DNA from 3 places in the Paenibacillus sp. HJGM_3 genome. Region 3 is predicted to be linked to each of the others. Evidence: riboswitches for the same ligand, from Rfam matches in the RefSeq annotation. Region 3 holds a riboswitch; each other region holds the start of a gene.
The links. A riboswitch is a leader RNA that binds a small molecule or an ion and turns the genes downstream of it on or off. The one in region 3 is predicted to bind cyclic di-AMP.

Region 1: it holds a riboswitch for cyclic di-AMP, as region 3 does, so the genes downstream of both, ACI5FR_RS09380 (C40 family peptidase) here and ACI5FR_RS02170 (C40 family peptidase) in region 3, are expected to answer to the same signal.
Region 2: it holds a riboswitch for cyclic di-AMP, as region 3 does, so the genes downstream of both, ACI5FR_RS19865 (3D domain-containing protein) here and ACI5FR_RS02170 (C40 family peptidase) in region 3, are expected to answer to the same signal.

The regions. Positions count from the first base shown of each region.
Region 1 covers NZ_JBJGED010000006.1:194,743-201,855, reverse strand. The annotation lists gene ACI5FR_RS09395 (glycoside hydrolase family 2 protein) at 1-952, shown strand, start outside; gene ACI5FR_RS09390 (superoxide dismutase family protein) at 1,007-1,564, opposite strand; gene ACI5FR_RS09385 (SRPBCC domain-containing protein) at 1,867-2,292, shown strand; cyclic di-AMP (ydaO/yuaA leader) riboswitch at 2,610-2,823, shown strand; gene ACI5FR_RS09380 (C40 family peptidase) at 2,835-3,434, shown strand; gene ACI5FR_RS09375 (hypothetical protein) at 3,489-3,668, opposite strand; gene ACI5FR_RS09370 (SRPBCC family protein) at 3,701-4,165, opposite strand; gene ACI5FR_RS09365 (ArsR/SmtB family transcription factor) at 4,146-4,475, opposite strand; gene ACI5FR_RS09360 (SRPBCC family protein) at 4,589-5,032, shown strand; gene hflX (GTPase HflX) at 5,105-6,385, opposite strand; gene ACI5FR_RS09350 (small-conductance mechanosensitive channel) at 7,099-7,113, shown strand, end outside.
Region 2 covers NZ_JBJGED010000018.1:108,086-115,198, reverse strand. The annotation lists gene ACI5FR_RS19890 (IS3 family transposase) at 1-85, opposite strand, end outside; gene ACI5FR_RS19885 (helix-turn-helix domain-containing protein) at 97-420, opposite strand; gene ACI5FR_RS19880 (AbrB/MazE/SpoVT family DNA-binding domain-containing protein) at 907-1,155, opposite strand; gene trmL (tRNA (uridine(34)/cytosine(34)/5-carboxymethylaminomethyluridine(34)-2'-O)-methyltransferase TrmL) at 1,286-1,750, opposite strand; gene ACI5FR_RS19870 (response regulator transcription factor) at 1,912-2,628, shown strand; cyclic di-AMP (ydaO/yuaA leader) riboswitch at 2,820-2,999, shown strand; gene ACI5FR_RS19865 (3D domain-containing protein) at 3,009-3,893, shown strand; gene ACI5FR_RS19860 (polysaccharide deacetylase family protein) at 3,906-5,033, opposite strand; gene ACI5FR_RS19855 (helix-turn-helix domain-containing protein) at 5,266-5,718, shown strand; gene serC (3-phosphoserine/phosphohydroxythreonine transaminase) at 6,127-7,113, opposite strand, start outside.
Region 3 covers NZ_JBJGED010000001.1:496,037-503,149, forward strand. The annotation lists partial or broken gene ACI5FR_RS02160 (flagellin) at 17-283, opposite strand; partial or broken gene ACI5FR_RS02165 (flagellin N-terminal helical domain-containing protein) at 2,495-2,851, opposite strand; gene ACI5FR_RS02170 (C40 family peptidase) at 3,057-3,920, opposite strand; cyclic di-AMP (ydaO/yuaA leader) riboswitch at 3,924-4,161, opposite strand; gene ACI5FR_RS02175 (carbohydrate-binding family 9-like protein) at 4,248-4,895, opposite strand; gene ACI5FR_RS02180 (extracellular solute-binding protein) at 4,981-6,375, opposite strand; gene ACI5FR_RS02185 (heparinase II/III domain-containing protein) at 6,498-7,113, opposite strand, start outside.

The DNA of each region.
Region 1 (7,113 bases), on a different contig from region 3:
TCCTCCCTGCGTAACCGCCGAAGCCGGAAGCCTGTCGAACGTGCCTCTTCTCCGCTCGAGCTTCTCGGACCGGTATTTCGGACAGACGCTACGCTTGAGCTGGGAGCTGTGGTACGACAGCCTCGGGACGCGGCTCGTGGCGGACCGCGGCAGCCTGGATCTCGATTGGGACGGGTACGGGGTATCCCCGCTGCAGCCGCTTGCCGTGCACATGCCGGATTGCGATGCCGTCGCTGTGCTGGCTCTCCGTCTGCATACGGAGGAGGGGGAGGTCGTGACCCGCAATTTCACGACATTCGATGTGCGGAGCGGGCAGGCCGGCGGCCGGTATGAGGCGACCGGCGTGACGATCGGGGTGCCGGTCGGCCAATTCGCGAGCCACACGTTCCCCCACCAATGGAGCGCGATCCAAGGCCACAAGGCGAACGGAGCCCGGAGCGGCCGGTTCGACTACGAGATCGAGCTGCCGAGTCGGGAGGAGCTGCCGTTCCTCGGGAACGTGGAGCTGGTGTTCGAGGCGAGCGCCAAGCGCCTCCTGGCCCGGAACGTCGAAGGAGACAGCTACGCGAAGCCGGATATCTCGTTCATGCACGGAGCGGACGCGAATACGGAGCGTAATCCGAACACGTACTACATGACCGACGAAGAGCGTCACGAGTCGCGAATCCAAGTTTGCATCGACGGCGAGCCGATCGAGTCGTTCCTCCTGCCCGACGATCCGGCCGATAGCCGGGGCGTGCTCTCCTGGCACTATCAGCCGGTCTCGAACAAGCTGGACGAGGCGGGCTCATACGGGTACTTGTGCAAGGTCGCGGTTCCCGGACGCATCGCCGCCCGGCTGGAGCGGACACGCCGGCTGAAGCTCTCGCTGCAGGCGGATGAGGGTGGGCTGGCGCTGTACGGGCGCAACGCGGGGCGGTATCCGATCGACCTCCTCGTCCGCTGCGAATAACCCGCATGAAAAAACGGCTGTTCAAGGGTTTCCCTCGAACAGCCGTTTGCGCATTTAGCGGATTTGACCGCAAGCGATCCGGTCGCCGGAGTCGCCGGCGGGGTCGGTCTTGTAGTCGTCCGCCTTCTCATGAATTACGAGAGCCGTACCGCCCTCCTTGAGGAGCGAGTTCGGCTTTCCTTTTTCCAGCGTCACGTTGGGGTCGAAGAACTGGGCCTGCGCCTTCCCATCCGCGGTCACGACCAGATTCGGCAGATCGCCGGCGTGATAGCCCTTCGGATTATTGAATCCGTGCTGCTTGCCGGTCGGATTGAAATGGCTGCCGGCCGACTTGAAGTCCGGGGCCTTGCACTGGCCGGTTTCGTGAAGGTGGATGCCGTGCGCCCCCGGGGCGAGCTGGGCGGCATCGACTTCGAACAGGACACCGTGGCTCATCGGCGTCAAGCGGGCCGATCCGATTTTCGTGCCTTGGCCGTTCACGATGTCTATAGTCATCGGCTGACCCGCCGACGTCTCTACCGCCGACGAGTGGGTGGTCCGCGCTTGACCGCAGCCTGTAGCCGCCATTGCGCCTGCGAGCAGGAACGCGGCTAGCATGATGGATCGTTTCATTGAAGCTACCTCCTGTGTATTGAGTGGATCAGCTACATTATTTACCACCTGCGGCCAGAATACTCATCGTAGCGGAGGAATTTGTAGATGCATGTCGAATGTGGCTCCAATCAAGTTTCAGTATGGGTTTCATGAAATAGCGGAACGGTTGAAGCATAGTGGGGCTGTACCTTGACGCTGTTCCGGAGTTTCGGCAGCAAGCTGAATCGGCTTGAGGCGGTGGTCCGACCGGGTGTACTATAAGGGGGTAGGTTTGTTATAGCTAACTAACTCACTAATCCATCGAACAAGGAGTGGATCGTATGATCGGTCAAACGGCTTCGGCCGGATTCCAAATCGGGGTTCGCCGGACATTCCCCCTTACCCAGCAAGAAGCTTGGGACTTGCTGCTCACTCCGGAAGGGCTCGCGCTCTGGCTGGGCGAACTACGCTCCCTGGAGCTGGAGAAAGGGCACAAGTACTGCACCTCGGAGGGAACCTGCGGGGAGCTGCGCGTCGTGAAGCCGCTGCATCAGCTCCGTCTCACCTGGCAGCCGGAGAACTGGAGCAGCCCTTCTACGCTGCAAATCCGCGTGATCCCGAATCCCAAGCGCGCCGACGCCACCACGATTAGCTTTCATCAGGAAAAGCTGGAGAACAGCGTCATGCGGGAGCGGATGAAGGAGCGTTGGGAGGATGTGTCCGCCCAGCTTCTGGAGGTGGCTCAGTCCATTCAAGCAAAGCGATAATGCAGGTAGTATCGAACTACAAGTCCAAACCGATTCAACTTCCGCTCTAAGTCGGAAAAAGAGGCTGTCGATTCATTATGGAGGCTCATCGAACGGATGCAACTTGCGCTCTAGTTTGATTTCACAAACTTCCCCCAACACCGACTCCAATTGGATAAAATCGAACTACACGTCATACGGATCCATGATAGGGCTTCTTAAGCTCGAAATTGTACGATTGTCCTCTCGGTAGACAACGAAGCGTTGACTGCGGAGGGGATTTTTTATGAAAGTTTAGAACCAAAATCTGTGGGGTGACTCTTTTAGTTAATGAGAGTAGGATTAAAGGGCCGAATCAAATGAGTGAACCGGTCTACTGGCCGTTGTTCAATTCTTTGTACGGGGGATGCTTTATAGCTGATTTCCCTGATTGGGATCAGCAGGGGTGAATTTTCATTCCCTCATTTCGAGATCGCTCGGAATGATGGGGAGAATAGGGTTTCCTCGACCCGAACCCGTCAACTAACCTCGGAGGCAATACGATTTCTTGGAGGAGCCTACACATGTTCAAAAATAAGATGTTTACCAAGGGAGTTATTACCCTTGCCAGTGTTCTTGCATTAACAGGAGTTGGACAAGCTTCTGCATTCGCCGCAACCAACGATGCATCATCGATCACTTTTCCAGAAACGGTTCCGAGTATTGAGCAAGCGGCAAATCTGGATAAATTAATTGAAGCGGGCAAAACACAGCTTGGCGTCAAATGGCGCCAAAGCAAGCAGCAACCGGGTTATGGGTTTGATTGCTCGAATTTCACTTCCTGGGTATATAAAAGTGCATTAGGCATTGAGTTTTCCGGTTCATCGCGCGAACAACGCTACAACAGTAGTATTGGCTATCAGGTGATCCTTGACTCTGAGGACAAGTTCAAAAATTTGCAAGTCGGAGACGTGTTGTTCTTTAAGAACTCGGCCGATCCTGGCGACGGTTCCTTAAACCAGTCTACAAGCGGCGGCGGTGGTCATGTCGGAATTTATGCAGGTGAGATCGACGGCAAACATTACATCCTCCAATGCGGGGGCGGGCGTGGCAAAGTGACGTTTGAACCGATGGAAGGGACATGGTTCGCTCGATCTTTGGTTTATGCCAAAAGAATCGTCTAGAAACAATTACAAGAGACACCCTCACAGGTGTCTCTTGTTGCTCTCCGAAGGTTTTTAAGCGCCGGCTTTCAATTGCTCGTCCTTGCCCTTCAACCATTGCTCCAGCATGTCGACCGTCATGCTCTTCAACATGTCTGCATGATCATGGATGGCGTGATGCCACATGGCGGCTTCGACCTTATAAGCGTTGTCGTCCGTGACCGTGAATCCGCAGTTGCAAGTTAAAGTTTTCATAATAAAGTCCATCTCCTTAAATATAAATATCGTTAATCGTTGCTCGACATAGGCGCTTCCGACCAAGGATCGACGCCTGGGTCTTGGCCTTGGGCTAGCATCTCCAGGCGCGTCATATAATGCGTCCAGCCCTGAGTATGGGAGGCCATCTCCGTTGCCGGCAAGTCGGAATGGATCAAGTGCAACAGAGTGCCCTTATCGCGCGGCGTCAGCTGGAACGTAAGCGTGCTCGATCCCGGCGGGACCAGCTTCGACTTCTCCCAGCCCCATGTCATAACAATTCGCTCATGGGGAACAATTTCCTTATACTCACCCAGAGCGATGTCGCTGCCGTTAATATCGATCCGGTACTTGCCGCCGATCCGGGGCTCCAGGAGCACATGTCGTCCCATCCACTGTACCAGCTTGTCCGGATCGGTGAAGAACGAGAAGAGCGTCTCCGGCCGGCATTCGATGTAGATTTCTTTGGTAATCGTCTCACTGCTGCTGATTGTCATCTTGCAATCTCCTTTCCTCGGCTTCTGCCGCTTCCTTCAGACGCAGCAAGCTGTCGTCCCAGAAGCTGTCGATGTACATCTTCAGTTCGGCGAACCCGGTCCTCCTTATGCCGTAATAGCGTTTCGTACCGGCCCGCCTGACCACGACGAGTCCGGCCTCTTCAAGTACCTTGAGATGCTGCGAAATGGCGGGCGCCGAAATCTGGAATTGCGACGCGATGGCGCTGGCGGGGAGCTCCCCGTCCCGGATGAGATGCAGGATCTCTCTGCGCCTGGGTTCCGTTATAGCGTGAAGGGCTTTATCGATCATGTCATTAATTTAGCACATACTTAATTTAGTGTCAACTTAATAAATATTGTTCATTTTTTCCTCCTAGTATATGCTGATCTTGTACCAATGAATCTGAGGGGAGGCAGCGCAGCATGGTAGACGTGCAAACCGAAATCGTCATTCGCCGCACCCGCGACGAAGTGGCCGAGTACGCCGCGAATCCGGACCACGCTCCGGACTGGTACGTCAACATTCAATCGGCCGAATGGCAGACGCCGAGGCCGCTAACCGTCGGGTCACGCATTGCTTTTCGGGCTCAATTCTTGGGCAAGACACTTGCCTATGTGTACGAGATCGCGGAATACGTCCCTGGGCAGCGGCTCGTCATGAGGACGGCGGACGGTCCGTTCCCGATGGAGACGACCTATACTTGGGAGCCGGTAGAAGGCGACGCTACCCGGATGACGCTGCGCAACCGGGGGAACCCGACCGGGTTCTCCGCGTTCATCGCACCTTTCATGGCAGTCATGATGCGGAGAGCGAACCGGAACGATTTGATGCGGATCAAGGGGATTTTGGAGGAAAAACAGCGATAGAACGTTAAAAGAGGCGGCCCTCTGTCATGCGGGATGACAGGGGGACCGCCCTTTTTTGGCCTACTGTTAGGCTTACAACACGACGAACGCATCTTTGTACCGCTCGAAGTCCGCTGCCCGGCACTCGAGCGTTAGGCGCGTGCCCTCCGGCTCATAGCTCGTGGCCTGCACGTTGGCGTGCTCGTTGAAATAGGCGACGAGACGGCCTTGGTCGAACGGGATCAGGATCTCGCATTGCACATAGTCCTGGAAAATGTGGCGGCGAACCTGCTCGAGCAGCTCGGTCAAGCCGCTCCGCTCCTTCACCGACATGTAGATGCGGTCTTCCTCGACACGCGGATAAGCCTCATCGGTCTGATCGCACTTGTTGTACGCATATATGGTGGGGATCTCGGCGGCGCCGAGTTCCTTCAGTGTCGCCTTCGTCACTTCGATCTGCAGCGCACCCTGAGGGTTGGAGGCGTCGACGACATGGACGAGCAGGTCGGCCTCGGCCACTTCCTCGAGCGTCGAGCGGAACGCCTTCACCAGATGGTGCGGCAGCTGGCTGACGAACCCGACCGTATCGGTGAGCAGGAACGTCTTGCGATCCGGCAGCTCCAGCTGCCGCACCGACGTCTCCAGCGTCGCGAACAGCATGTTCTTGACGAACACGTGCTTCGCCGAGTCGGCCTGGCACGCTTCCATCAGCGCGTTCATCAAGCTGGATTTGCCCGTATTCGTGTAGCCGACGAGACAAACGACGGGCATCTCGTTCTTGTGCCGCTGCTTGCGCTGCACTTGGCGCCGCGCGACGAGCTTCTCGAGCTCCGTCTGGAGCGTGGAGATGCGCTCCTCGATACGCCGCCGGTCGAGCTCGAGCTGCGTCTCGCCGGAGCCGCGGTTCTTGAGCCCGGCGCCCCCGCCCTGGCGGCCGAGCGAGGCGCGCAGCCCGACGAGGCGGGGCAGCATGTATTGCAGCCGGGCGACCTCGACCTGCAGCTGGGCTTCGCGGGACTGGGCCCGCTGGGCGAAGATGTCCAGGATGAGCAGCGTCCGATCGATGACCGTGACCTCGAGCGACGCCTCCAAATTGCGGAGCTGGGAAGGCGACAGCTCGTCGTTGAAGATGACGAGCGTCGCTTCATGGCCGAGCACGAGCGTGCGCAGCTCCTCGATTTTGCCCGTGCCAAGGTAATGGGACGGACTCACGCGCGCCGCTTTCTGCGACAAAGTATCGACGACCTCCAGGTCGTTCGCCTCCGCCAAATTCCGCAGCTCCTGCATGGAGTAAGCGAAATCGGCATGATGCGGCAGGTGGACGCCGACTAGCACCGCCTTGGGCGGCAGGGTTTGTAAGGTTATAGCTTCCATTTATTCATCACGCTCCAATCGTATCATTCGACGAAATCGAAAGAAACACAGGCAAAGGCTGCCTGTGTTTCACAGTAAGGGCGAGAGGAGCTCAGGGGCGCACATCGCGAACGATCGAGCCGTGCCGAACGGCATCTCCAGCTGAGGAGACACGAAGGCAAGGAAGCATGAGCGCGCGGCAAGGCGGCGTTCATGGGCGTTCGCGAATCGTATGGGCGCGTATGGACAGACCTATCCTGAGTCCTCTGCACGCAGGCAGAGCTTTGGCGTTATTCAAATTAAGCGCGCAAAGTGCGAACTCGGATAGAGTTTATCACACGCAACCCTCCGTTCCTAAAAAGTACCACAAGTATATCACGCCGCATCCCAGGGAGCAACCGGGAGACGGGACGGCACGAGCGGAAAGTTTAAGTATATGTGTGTTGTATGGAGGCGAAAGAGGGTATGCGACTTTGTAAAGCAGAAAAATTACTTTGGAGCGCGGGAGAGGGCGGTGGATAGAGCTGTAAAGTAGAAAAATTGCTTTACATGTGGTGCCAGAGGGTGTGCGGCTCCGTGCTCAGAGACCACGAAAGCGGCCTCAAACCGGACACCGCTTCAGGTGAAATTAACATTCCGGGAACCGGCGAAAAAAGAGGGGATTGTCATATATTGCCGAATATCTAAGGGGTAAATGATTCTTATGGAATAGGACCCAAGGAGCAAAGTTCCCAATGAAGAAAACGATC
Region 2 (7,113 bases), on a different contig from region 3:
ATTTCCGTTTCTTTCGTGCATAGTAAGTCGATTCGTTCACGCCGACCAAGCGCAACACGAGTGCTGCAGCAAAGCCCCGCTTCATGTATTTGTCGGCTATTTCGAGTCTTTCTTGTAAGCGGGGTTGCTCTTTTTTACGAGGTCACGGAGAATCTCAATTTCGAGATCTTTTTCTCCAATCATTTTTACCGCTTTTTCGTACTTATCTTCTAGTTCTTGAAGGCGCTTAGAGTCATCGATTCGTTCGTTCACGGAAGGAATAGCCTCGGCTCCGTATTTTTGTTTATATTGACTCACCCAATTGTAAATCGTTTTTGGGGAAACATTGTACTTTCGAGCTAAGAACCCAGCTCTTGTTCCGCTAAGTGCTTCTTGTGCAACTTTCATTCGCATTTCTTCATAGATCGTTGGGTTTTTCATGATCATCAGCCCCCTTCACCAATAGTGTAATTCATTTCACTATGATGACTCCATTCCAATTATGGGGCTTTGAAGAAAAGACCGAAAGAGAGGGAGATTTTCCCTTTCATCGAAGCAAAAGGCACCGTTTCATCGGAAAAAGAAGGAGGTTTTCCCTCTGCAACAGTCTCCGCAAGGCCTGGCTCCAATAAGGAGCGATTTCCAACCCCCAGTCACACGACTTTTTCGGCTTATCCCGCCTAGCGTCTCGGATCCTGACAAGTAACTCGACTTTCTCGGCCTAAGCTCGCTTATCCCGTCCAGTAACACGAGATGTCGGCACTGTCCATCCTCCCCCTGTGAAGCCGTCTTTAAAAACAAGAGACGTGCCCTCGCCCTGTCCGGACGAAGCACGTCTCTTTCCTTGTATCGTCTATTCTTTTGCGCGAGTCTGGGGTGTAGGGTGTTTCGCTCGTCATTCCGCTGGGATCCGCAAGATCAAGTCGCTTAAGCTCGAATCTGGGCCATTTCCCCCATGCAGCCTTCGCAAATGTGCTTCTCGCGGTATTCGGTAACGCCGTTCATTTCTCCGCAAAACACACATTTCGGGCGATACCGCTCCAGCAAAATTTGATCCCCGGCAACCAAAATTTCCACAGGGTCGCCTTCATTCATTTTGTAACGTTTCCTTAACGACTTCGGTAAAACAATTCTGCCTAGTTGATCTACTTTGCGTACGACTCCGGCAGGCCTCATCATACTTCCCCCTCCCCAGGATCCTCAAGAAAGCTCGAAATTACAATGATAATCATTCGCTGTGCACGATGAAAAATCCTTCTAAAGACTCATTCACAAAGGGGAATCTTTTGAAATTCTACGCGAAAAATCAATGTAAGCCGAGAAAGCCGTTCTGCCGAAGCCCCTCGAACAGCACGATGGCCGCCGAGTTGGATAAATTCAGCGACCGGACGGCATCCGTCATCGGCATCCGAATGCATGTCTCGCGGTTCGCCTCGATCAGCTCCGGCGGAAGCCCCTTGGTCTCCTTGCCGAATACGAAGAAATCGCCGTCCCGGTACTCAAACTCGGTATAGAGACGGGTCGCCTTGGTAGTCGCATAGAAATAGCGAGCATCTGGAAACTTCGCCTGCAGCTCCTGGAAAGAGTCATAGTAATCGATCTTGACGGAATGCCAGTAATCGAGTCCCGCCCGTTTGAGCGTCTTGTCATCGGTTTGGAATCCGAGCGGCCGCACCAAGTGCAGGTATGTTCCCGTAGCCGCGCAAGTGCGGGATATGTTGCCGGTATTGGCCGGTATCTCCGGCTCGACTAGGACGATATGAAAAGCCAATGCGTTCACCTCGCGTTTCATTATACAACAAATTTGCCGCGATTTTTAACACCCGCTTTACGAATGATTAATATCGGCATGACGTTGCCGGGCGATAATGGAGCTAATCTTAACGTTAGGGTACCACCTGCGACCCAGACTGTGACATAAAGGAGACGATGATGATGAAAAAACGAATCCTTGTCGTTGATGACGAACCCTCGATCTCCATGCTGATTGAATTCAATCTGAAGCTGGTCGGATATGAGGTGCAATGTGTGTTTGACGGGGAGGCGGTCTTCGACGTGCTGCCCCAGTTTCGCCCGGATCTGATCGTGCTCGATCTGATGCTGCCCAAGCTGGACGGCATCCAAGTGTGCCGGAGGCTGCGCAGCCAAGGCAATCTCGTCCCGATCATCATGCTGACCGCCCTGCAGGACTTGTCGGATAAGATCACCGGTCTCGACAACGGCGCGGACGATTATATGACGAAGCCATTCAGTCCGCAGGAGCTCGTCTCCCGGATCCAGGCGATTCTGAGACGCCTCCACACGCTGCCGGCCAATACGGAGGAGACGATCGAGATCGGCCCCCTCGAGCTGCGCCCCGCGCAGCGGGAAGTGTTCTTGCACGGCAATCCGATCGAGCTGACGCCGAAGGAATTCGAGCTGCTCTCGTTCCTGTGCCAACACCGGGGCAAGGTGCTCAGCCGACAACAGCTGCTGCACGGGGTTTGGGACTACCATTTCCTCGGAGACACGCGCATCGTGGACGTCCACATCAGCCATCTGCGCGACAAAATCGAGAAAAACGCCCGCACGCCCGAATACATCATTACGATTCGCAATGTGGGCTACAAGCTGCTGGAGCCGCCTGTCAAAAAAGAGTCGTTTGCTTAAAGGGCATTTCTACCATCAAATCTAGACACTCGAAACCCCGTAAAACTTTGCTCAGCGCTAAGAAATTAGCGCTTTTTTGTTTGCTTTCCGGCGCCCTCGAGAATTACAAATGCTTACAAACTAAAGCGTTTACATAAACAATTACCAAATTTTTAGGGTTTTTCCCTACTGTTGTCGTATGTTAGCCTGTTAACTAAGCACGGCCGAGACTTTCTTTCCAGTTCATGGATGGAAAGTGCGGGGGACGCAGGATTGTACGAACGAATCAGGATGGAGTTCGTTCGTTTGGGGTGAATCGTTCACGAAAACGTAGGGTTGTATCCTCAGCCCAAACCCGACAGCTAACCTCGTAGGCATCAACACAAAAGGAGCGATGTACATTGAAAAGCAAGCTTTTCAGCAGAACGATGGTTACCATCGCACTGGGTGCGCTCTGTGTCGGCGGGACGACCGTCTTCGCGGAAAGCCTAGTTTCGAAGCTGAATCCGGATGAGGAGAAGTCCCCTGCAGCGGAAGCAACGCTCCGCGCCACCACGAGCGCCGATTCCCAAAATGGGATAAGCCTGATTTCTTCCGAACCGATCCACTTCGACCTGCTGGCAGGTTGGGACCTGCAGCGCCCGCAACTGATCGACACGATCGCGAAGAACGAAGCGGCGGCGGCTAGGGCGGCAGCTCAGACCGCGGCGGCTCAAGCCTCGATCGCGGCGGCAGCGGCACAAGCTGCAGCAGCGGCGGCACCACAGGCAACGCCTGCACCCGCAACTGCGCCGGCAGCTACGCCTGCGGCGAAGCAAGCGCCGATCGTGAACAAAGCCAAAACGGCAGCAGCTGCGGCAAAAGCGAAGCCTGCGGCAAGCGCTCCGGCGCAAACGATGGCGGCGGCCGATACACAGGCGGCACAAGCCGGACAAGCCGTTCAGGATCACCAAGGCAAATCGTACACGTTTAAGAAAGTGCTGAATGTAACCGCTTCGGCCTACTCCGACGCGCCGGAAGAAAACGGCGGCTACGGTGGACTCGACTATTACGGGAACGCGCTGAAGCTGGGTACGATCGCGGTGGATCCGAAAGTCATCCCGCTCGGTTCGAGCGTCTTGATCAAGGGATACAGCTTTAACGGCCTGCCTCAGACGCTCGTCGCCAAAGCTACCGACATCGGCGGAGCGATCCAAGGCAACCGGATCGATATTTTCATCCCCGGGTCCAAATCGTTCGTGAACTCCTTCGGGCTGCAAAAGGTTCAAGTGTACGTGTTGAACTAAGGAACGTTGTACCTACATTTGCTTGGATAGCTTCAATAATTGCGGGACGGTTACGAGTTCGTAGCCGTCCGCTTTTATTTTGGAAATCACCGTCGAGAGCGCCGCTACGGTGCCGGACAAATTTTGCTTGTCTCCCCCTGCGGAATGCTGCAGCACAATCGCGCCCCCCCTGGCATGGCTTATGATGTTGTGCGAGACTTGATCGGCCGAGAGACCTTTCCAGTCCAAGGAATCGATATTCCAATTCACGATTACATACCGGTTCGAGCCCGTCCACTGCAGCTGCTCCTCCGTAATCTCACCGTAGGGAGGGCGAATCAGCTTCGGGGTATAGCCGATTTGGGCCTGGAGGATCGCGGAGGTTCGATCGATCTGCTGCTTGTACTCCTCTACCGACAACTTGGTGAACAACGGATGGCTGTAGGAATGGTTGCCGATTACATGGCCTTCCTGCACGATTCGCTGCACGATATTTGGGTTCGCCTCGGCGCGTTTCCCCAGTAAGAAGAACGTCGCTTTGACCTGATGCGCCTTCAGCACATCCAGAATTTGCGGCGTATACAGCTGGTCCGGGCCATCGTCGAACGTAAGGGCAATGCGCTTGACCCCGGGCTGGCCGTTCACTTTGAAGATGTCGGAATATTTGTGCCTCAGCTCGCCCAATGTAAGCTTTCGCTTAGCCTGCTGCTCCTGCTGCCGCTGCACGGGGATGGCAGGCTTTTTGCTTTTGACGGAGGCGGCCGGCGACGTCGGTGTCTGCGTCGGCGCGGGAGCCGGAACCGGGGCCGCCGCCTGAAGCGGCGAAGCCGGGTCCGTTGTCGCGGCGGGGGCCGGTATGGGGCTGGCCGGGTCGGATTGCCCGACGATAAACCGATATTGCTTCGCAGGCGTCGAGAATTGAACACGGCCGCTAAGGCCGGCGTCCCCGGCGCTTCCTGCGCTTCCGGTGCTTCCGCTCAGCTCCTGCTGCTCCTGGCTCGGCTGCAAGATCCCGGGCGGGTCTTGCGAGGCCGACTTGGACGTCGAACCGGCCGAACAAGCGCTCAGGACGAGCGCGATCGTCCAGACGGCAGCCCCGGCAATTCGCCTGCCCGATGACAGTCCCCGATCTTGTCCCTTGCTACGATAGCCTCGCCTCATCACACGCACTCCCCACACATTTTTCCCTAGTATGTGCAGGAATTCGGATTGGCACTCCGTTGATGATTCGAATTTAAACGCGACCAGCAGGGAGCCCGGAATTTTTGCTGCAATGGGGAGAAAGCCTGGATGCAACCTGAGATTGCGGGCCGCTCGCAACCAAAGCGAGCTTTACTTTTGCATACGGTCCGACCACAATGGACTTATCCAATGCAGAAAGGCAGCTGGTCCTATGATCTTTGGGGAGAAGTTGAAAACGGAAAGAAAGAAGATGGGCTGGTCTCAAGACGAATTGGCCGAGAGGCTGTTTGTAACCCGGCAATCGGTTTCGAAATGGGAGAACGGTCAAAACTACCCGAGTATTGAGATTATTATGAAAATAAGCGATCTATTCGGTTTAACGATCGATGAGTTACTGAGAAGCGACGAGGAGTTGACGAAGAAAGTGATCAGAGACAGCCGACAATTGGCCTATCCGAAATTAAAGTTTGCGTTCGATGTGTTATTTCTGGTCGGTCTAGTCTTGTTGGTGATCAAACTAGTCGTTCTGATTCTGAACAAAACAGCAGGGCTGGACATTACGTTGTACGGGGGGAAGGTTCTTTGGAATTTCGGACCTTTATTGCTGATGCTGGGCGGAGGTATCGGTTCCGGCATTCTGAAAGATAAGTTTAAACAAAGTTAATATGGGATAAACCTGCTGGGTCAGGTCACTTCATACGTCCTTGGTCGTGACGGTCAGTTAGGCGCGTGGGACGGGCAGGCAGGATGGATTCCGACCAGCGAATGGATCGTACGCGTTGTCCATCTTGATAATCGATGTTTACTAATAAGCATAGTACCCTAACAGGTTAGGGCATGTTTGGAACGTTTAGAGTCGAATAGTAAACCCACCTTGTGTTATTAGTAATGTGTGCTTTACAAATAACAGAAGATAGCCTTACAAAACGGCGAAAACCGCCAAAATGGCGTGAAAATAGTCAGGGTACCCGTGTTAATTGTAAACTTAGGCTTACATTCGGTCGAACTGGGTTTTCTTATACAAAAAAAGTGCCGTCCCTTGCATGAAGCAGGGGACGGCACTTCAATCGATTTACCCGTTCTGCGCCTGGAATTGCTTCATGAAGTCGGCGAGCGCTTGGCAGCTCTCGAGCGGCACGGCGTTGTACGTCGAGGCGCGCAAATGGCCTACGTCCCGGTGGCCCTTCAGGCCGACGAAGCCGGCTTGTTCCGAGGCTTTCAGGAAGCGGGCTTCGAGCTCATCGCTGCCCAAGGCGAACGTGATGTTCATCCGCGACCGGCTGCCCGGATCGACCAGGCCGGTATAGAAGCCGCCGCTTTGGTCGATGACGTCGTAGATGAGCTGGGTCTTGTCCCGGTTGAACTGCTCCATCCAGGCCAGGCCGCCCTTCGCCTTGATCCACTTCAGCACGAGATTCACCATGTAGACGGAGTAGACCGGCGGCGTGTTATAAAGCGACTTCGTCTTGGCATGCGTGTCGTAGCGCAGCATGGAGGCGACGTGCTTCGGACTGCCCGCCAGCAGCTCCTCTCTCACGATGACGACGGTCACACCCGAAGGGCCGAGGTTCTTCTGGGCTCCGGCGTAGATCATGGCGAATTGCGACACATCGACCGGCCGGGATAAAATATCGCTGGACAGGTCACCGATGAGCGGCACCGAGCCGGTGTCCAAGTAGTGCGGGAACTGCGAGCCGGCGATCGTCTCGTTCGACGTCAAGTGTACATAGGCCGTATCCGGACGAATCGTTAGCTCCGCCTGCCCCGGCATCCGCTTGAAGCCGCTCGCTTCTCCGCTCGCCGCCGCATAAGCGTCGCCGAAGAGCTTGGCTTCCTTGAAGGCCTTGTCCGACCAAGTGCCGGTCAACACATAGCCGGCCGACTTGCCCGGCCCGAGCAGGTTCATCGGGATCATCGCGAATTGCGTGCTCGCTCCGCCCTGCAGGAACAGCACTTCGTACCCGGCGGGGACTCCGAGCAGTTCCTTCATGAGCGCCTGCGTCTCGTCGTTCACTTGCTCATATTCCTTGCTGCGATGCGAAATCTCCATAATGGACAT
Region 3 (7,113 bases):
TGCCCTCTTGTTGTCCTTATTTCAGCAGCTGCAGCACGCCCTGCGGCTGTTGGTTCGCTTGCGCCAGCATTGCTTGCGCGGCCTGCGACAGGATGTTGTCCTTCGTGAAGCCGAGCATCTCCTTGGCCATGTCGACATCGCGGATGCGTGACTCGGATGCCGTCAAGTTCTCGCTCGAGGTGCCGAGGTTCTGGATCGTATGCTCGAGCCGGTTTTGCGCCGCGCCCAGCTTGGCCCGCTCCGTCGAGACGAACTCGACGGCATTGTTAATGACGCTAATCGCCGACTGCGAGGAATTGGAGGTCGACACGTCAACGGCGGTCAGCCGCAGCGCCCCCAGGCTCACATTGTTGATGTCGAGCGTCAGCGTCTGCCCTTGGTTGGCCCCGATCTGCATCGAGAGCGACCGGTCGGAGCTCGCGTTCTGCGCTTGACGCGTCACCGCGAACGTGTTGAACACCCGGTTGAACGCGGACACGCCGCTAGAATCGGTAGCCGATCGCTGCGCAGTGAACGTGAGGTTCGAGATGTCCTTCGTCTCGCCCGTAGCTCCACGGATTACGATCTTGCCTTGGAGCAGGTCCAGGGACACCGCTGCCCCGCGGAACTCGTCCAGCTTGCGCAGCGCCCCGAGCAGCTCGCCCAATGTGGACCCAGACCCCACCTGGAACTCGGTCTCGAAGCCTTCCCCGTTCTGCGAGCCGGTAATCTTGATCACATGGCCCGTCTTCAGCCCGAGCCCATTGCCGTCGGAATCGGCGAGCTCGCTGAGCGGAGTGGCGTTCGTGATTGATTGGGCGATCGCATCGCTGCCCACCCGGATCTCGTTCGGTGCACCGGAGTAGCCGGTCGACGAGGTAACGGTAGCGGCACCGAACAGCGCAGTAGCTCCCGTGACGCCGGCTCCTCCATTCGAGAGTTCGAACTTCGAAGCCCGTGCATTACTGCTGATCGTCAGTACTTCCTTCGGCGGGACGCTCGCCCACTTCACGGTCAAGGCTCCTTCTCCGAAGGCGGCGTTGATCTCCCCCTGCAAGGCTGTTAGGAACGCATCGCGGGATGTATTGTCATTCCCCGGAACGGTCGTCGTGTTCACATTCTGATTGCCCAGATCGATGGTAACCGTCTTGTTCCCCAGCGTAATGTTAAGCTTGCGATTCGCGGCCGTCGTCAAGTCGATCCCGGCCGCGATATTCGTGAACGAAGCGCTCGAGTTCAGATCGCCCGCCGAATCGGCGAAGCCGAGTACACCGAGCGCGGTCCGGGTCAGAGGGTTCGGATCCCCCACCTCTACCCTTGTGCTTGCCCCCGACTTGTACGTCGCGAACGTAAGCCTACCTTGCTCGTCCAAATAAGCGAACACTTCATTCGCCAGCGCCGGATGCGTGCCGAGCTGATTGTTGATCTCATCCAGCAGCTTCTGAACCGGCGCATACGTCCCCGCGTTCAGTGTAATCGTCTCCGGCTCCCCGCCGTTCACGCGAATCGTGAATTGGTCATTCACGCCTTCCCCTATATAAGTGCCGCCTTTGTTCGCAATGATATGATCGGCACCCTTGATGTTAATATTCGTAACCGGCGTTCCGGCCGGCGCGTTCACCGGCGATCCGCCCAGGAGGGTGGTGGCAAATGTGCCTCCACTGTCGGCTATACTGAATGTGGCCGTCCCAATGGCAGTGTAGAAGCTCAGCTTGTGTGTACCGTCATCCTTCACTTGGATAATGTCTTTCCCAAACTGGGTGTCCATCGCCGTTTGAAGGGCAGTAACTAGGTCCGGCAACGAATAGGTGCCACCCGCGGTCAGCCCCGCATCCGTCACAACATTCACAGTTAGGGTTGAGTTGCCTAGAATTACACTCAGATCATTGTTGGCTGCCACAGCGTCTAGAGTTACCGTCGGAGGCAGATTGACCGTCCCGGTCAACACCGGAGCCTTCGCGGCATACCCCATCGCCATCAGGGCGGATTGGGAAGCTGTTCCGGGATTCGACAAACTGACTGAAATCGAGCTATTGCTCCCCGTCGCCACCGTTTGAACCATTAACCGACCATCCGGGCTGGACTGAAATGAAACTTGGTTAAGTTCATTGACCCAATCCGTACCCACCGATACCTGCACGGCACTATTCAAGGCACTGATAAATTCCGCTTTCGTATAGCCGCGAGCGGGGCTGGCTGGGATGGACACAGGATTGTATACGGACCCGTTAATTGAAATGCTGAACTGGTCGTTAAGCCCGGTCTGAACCACAATCGGCTCCATCAGCGGCTCGCCCGCCATCTGCGTGTACCCCGTACCGGGCTGCCCCGGCGTGGCCTCCCGCATCGGGACGGCATAGCCGGCCTTGGCGGTCGCGGAGGTAGCCGGAATGTCCGCCTGATCGAGCATGGCGGAGAGCACTTCCGTCCCCTGCGCCTCCTTCTTGCCGCTCAAGCTGCCGTTCAGCAGCTTCTTCGTATTGAACTCGGTCGTCGTCGCGACCCGGTCGATCTCGGTCTTGAGCTGCGCCACTTCCTTCTGCAGCTGCTCGCGGTCCGAATCGGTCATCGTACCGTTCGCCGATTGCACCGCCAGCTCCCGCATCCGCTGCAGGATGTTTTGTGTCGAGCCCATCGCGCCTTCGGCGGTCTGGATGAGCGAGATCGCATCCTGCGCATTGCGGGACGCCTGATCGAGACCGCGAATCTGCCCGCGCATCTTCTCGGAGATCGCGAGCCCGGCCGCGTCGTCGCCGGCGCGGTTGATGCGATAGCCGGACGACAGCTTCTCGAGCGCTTTGCCGACGGCCGTATTATTCGTGGAGGCTTGCCGCTGCGTATTCCCGGCAGCCAGATTATGATTGATTCGCATTATGCTGCACCTGCCTTGAGTAAGAAAAAAGTGGATGAAAGCAAGAGCCGTCAAGTTGTTCTAAATGGTTTGTCGGAAAATAGGCGCGCAGAATGAAGAGCTAGGCCACGATTTGTATACTTTTAGGCCTAAAGTCGTACCGCGTACAAACGACAAAACGGCCCGAACCCGCGGTCAGGTCCGTGCCGTTTTCCCTTAGACTTCCTTACATGACGCGCTTCGCGCCGATGAAACGCTTGCCCCAATAGCTGCTCGTAATCGAATCGATCTTCACCCCGCTCGAGGTCGTCGAGGAGATGAACAGCTCATTCCCCAAGTAGATGCCCACATGCGTAGTGGAACCGCCGATGCTGAAGAACACGAGATCGCCGGGCGCTAACCCGACGGTCGAATAGCCGGCACTGTCGTACATCCCCCGGGACGTCCGAGGCAGGTCGATGCCGTACTGATCGAACACGTAATTGACGAAGCCGGAGCAATCGAAACCGGCAGGCGTCGTACCGCCCCATTGATAGCGGATGCCGAGGTACGTCTGCGCCGTTTCCAACAGCAGGTCGGTCGAGGACTTCTTCGGCGGGGCGTACCAGGCCGGGGCATGATAGCTGCCATCCAGACTCAGGATCGCGATCCGGTTATCATTATCCCACTGCACGAGATAACCGAGGCTCTCCGAGACGAACCGAAGCGGCACATACGTCGCACTGTTCATGAACGCGGGTGCCGTCTCCAGCTTCACGGATTTCCCGTTCACGGTCGCATCCGGCGAGCCGGTGCGCAGGCTGATCGATCGCTTGCCGTCGCTCATCGTGAGGCTGACGGTCGAGCCTTGCATGCTGTAATCGAGCTTGAAGCCGATCTGCTCGGCTACCGCACGAAGAGGAACGAGCACCGAGCCGGCAGGGCTCATGACCGGCCCGGTTTCCGGGAAGGAGACGAGCGAGTCGTTCACTTGCATCTTCACGTCATCCGCCGGAGCAGCGGAGGCGTCGGACGGCGCACCCGCATACAGCAAGGCGGCCAGTCCCAACGTGGCGCAGGACATCGCCACGGGTTTGAACCATTTCTTCAACCAGCTTTCCCTCCTAGTGCCTCCGAGGTTAGGTGTCGGGTTCGGGAAGAGAGTGTTCCCTAGCGTGTCGCTCCTGCACGGAGCGGCTTCGCATTCACCCCACTAGCGCATTCGCGGCCTTAGGCCGGAAGGCGCATGGGAAAGAAAAGGCCGACAGGACCTGCCTAAGCGCCCGTCAGCTTCTTTCCATCGGTCCCCCGTACCGGTCGTTCGGTACGACCGGATTCGGCTTGATTATGTTGCGTTTCTGTTAGTAAGGCTAGCATAGGAATGAATTGGTTTCAATATCAAAATGCTGGGAAAACGCTGCCATTCCGCCCAAATCCGCTATTCGAAGACAAATGTTCCAAATCGTCGCGGGATATGGAAGCGGACGATGCCCGTAGGGGACCAAGCGGTATACTCGTCCTCGTCGCGGTTCGGGCTACGGTCGATGCGATACAGGTTGGTCCTCCACTCGTCGCCGGGCTGGATGGACTTCCCGTTCAGCAGATCCACTGCGGGAATCGCGATCTCGTAGACGACCCGCCGATTCGCCAGATCCACACTCACCGAGGAAGCCAGCTCCGCGCTGTCCCAGGACGTGTCCACTTGAATCGAAGCGCCCTTCGGATCAGACAAGTCATTGACGATCTTGGCGTCGAACAGGACGCCGGCCGGGCTGAACTCGAATTCAAAATACCGCGTCAGATCCCCGTCAACCGACATAAACACTTCTACTACGTCCTCTTCGTAGATCGGGTCGTCACGCTGCGTCATCGTGCTGAGGATATAGTCGTCCTCGCATTCGAACCGGTAATACACGCCCCAGTCGTTCCAGGCTGCGCGGACGCGCGTACCGAGCCGCGGCTCACCGCCGCTCACCACCTCGAGCAGCTCCACCTGCTCGGCCCGCTCCCACAACGACGCTCCCAACGGAAGCGACAGCTTCCCCTCCGCCGGCAGCCGGCGGCATATGTACTTGGCTTCGCTCATAACCTACTCCTCCTTCAACTGGATATGACAAGCAAAGCGTATCATGTTGAAATCGCCGTCCGCAACTACAAAAGAGGCGCCAAGCTTAATCGGAACGCGCTCCAATGGCTTCCCATACATGATCGAACGTCTCCGTCCGGAACCAGACCATCTCCATCGCCTGGTTTAGCTGAGCGACTTGATGATTGGATAGACCCAAATCATTGACCAATTGGATATCGCCCAATGTATCCAAGAACGAATAATACCCCTCGCCTGTAAAAGATGTATGCGGGTAATTCGTGGATTCCGCCACCGATCGGACGACCGGAATAGTGGTGCTCTTCGCTTTAATGAACGCTTGAACAGGCTCGGACAACAAATATTGGATGAAATAACGGGCCTCGTGTACATGCTCGCAATCTTTGCTGATCCCGATATTCGTAGAGATGGCTAAAGACTTGTCCATTCTGCCGGTAGGAAATTTGCAAATTCCCCATTCAAAAGGATTGCCGCTATACGACTCGCACAAATAGTACGTGGATAAAATCATGCCGACCTTGCCCCGATGGAAAAACTGCTCGCTCAGGTCAGAGCTCTTATAGAGCAGCGGCGCTACTCTATACTTGTAGATCAAATCGAGTATAAACCGGATTCCGGCTTTCCCTTGCTCCGACGGAGGGAAAGCAATCCCATCCTTCACAAACTCCCCTCCCTCTTGCAGGAAAAACAACGGCCAGCGGTAAAAGGAAGGAGAAAACGAAAAGCCATATTGAACCGTGGAGGGGCTAACCTCCCGGGTAAGCTGCGAAGCCGCCTGCACCAGATCCTCCCACGTCCAACGGCGGTTCGGCACCTCGAGGCCGATCTGATGGAACATAGACTTATTGTAAACCAGTATAATAGGCGAGAACGTAACCGGCACCGCGTACAGTTGTCCGTTCCGGATGGTGGGACTCCACAGAAAATCATAGATTTCCGCCCGCGTATCGAGCTGGAGATCGTTCAAGGGCTGCAGAACGGAATCAATCTTCTCGGTTTCCAGCTCCAGCAGGAATCGGTTGGTGATGCTGATCAAATCCGGCTTCCGTTCCTGCATATCCTGCGCTCTATAGCTGGCATAGATGGAAGGCGTGATTTCGCTATAAAAGGGGACGAGTCGAACCTGAATGTGCCGGTGTTCTGCATTAAATCGCTCTACAACCCGTTCAATGAGCGGATATTCATTCGACGGAAGAATCCAGTACAGGTTCAGCATCGTGACCTTCAGCTCCAGATGATCGGTTCCCAGGATCACGCTTCCTTTGCCGGGAATGGTCTGGATCAGCCCCTCTTGCGCCAATTCCGCCAGCGCCTTGCGCACGGTCGGGCGGCTCAGACCATACTGCTGAACGAGGCTGTTCTCGGACGGGATGAACTCCCCTTCCGACAGCTCCCCGCTTATGATGCTCAGCTTTATGTCATTCAGAAACTTGGCGTACTTTTTGGAGCCTGCTCTCACAACGGTCCTCCTAGTTACTCTGCCCCTAGTAAGGGCACACAGTCCATCATTGGAACCATCATAACATACCGGATCAGGAGACAAAAAGCCGGTCGAATGACCGGCTCTTCTCCTATCCCGATTCACTTGTCGACGATGATAGTCAGCCTGTCGCTTGCAGTTACACCAGCATAGTTGACCAGCTCCGCCCGATATTCATACGTACCCTTGCTTCGGTTCGCTACGCTTGTAACAGCGGTTTGGGCGTTAGGCGTTCGTTCGGTCAAGGTCTGGGTATCGATCAGCACCCCGTTCTCGTATAAGCGATACGTGCCTCCGTTCGTCCCCCACCACAGATTCATGCTCACTTCATAGCGGCCGTCTCCGTCCCAGTTATTATGAGCCAATACAGGCTTGCCTGGCGCTGCATCCTTGACGGTGACGACGAGAGGATCGCTGCTCGTCGTTCCATGTCCGTTCGTGAGCTCCGCCCGATACCGGTAGGTGCCGTTCGTCTTGCCGCTGATGGCGGTCACCGCCGACTGAGGAGCCGGGGTCTGATCGGACAGGATCTGCGTATCGACGACCACATCGTTTTCATACAGCTTGTAGATCCAGCCGTTTTGCCCATACCACAAGTTCATCGTGACGTTGTATCGGCCGTCCAATAAGCCGTAATCGTACCCGTTGTCATGGGAGAGAACAGGAACCCCCGGCTTGGCCGTGCTCTTCGCAGCGCCTTCCACCTGCAGTGTGAAG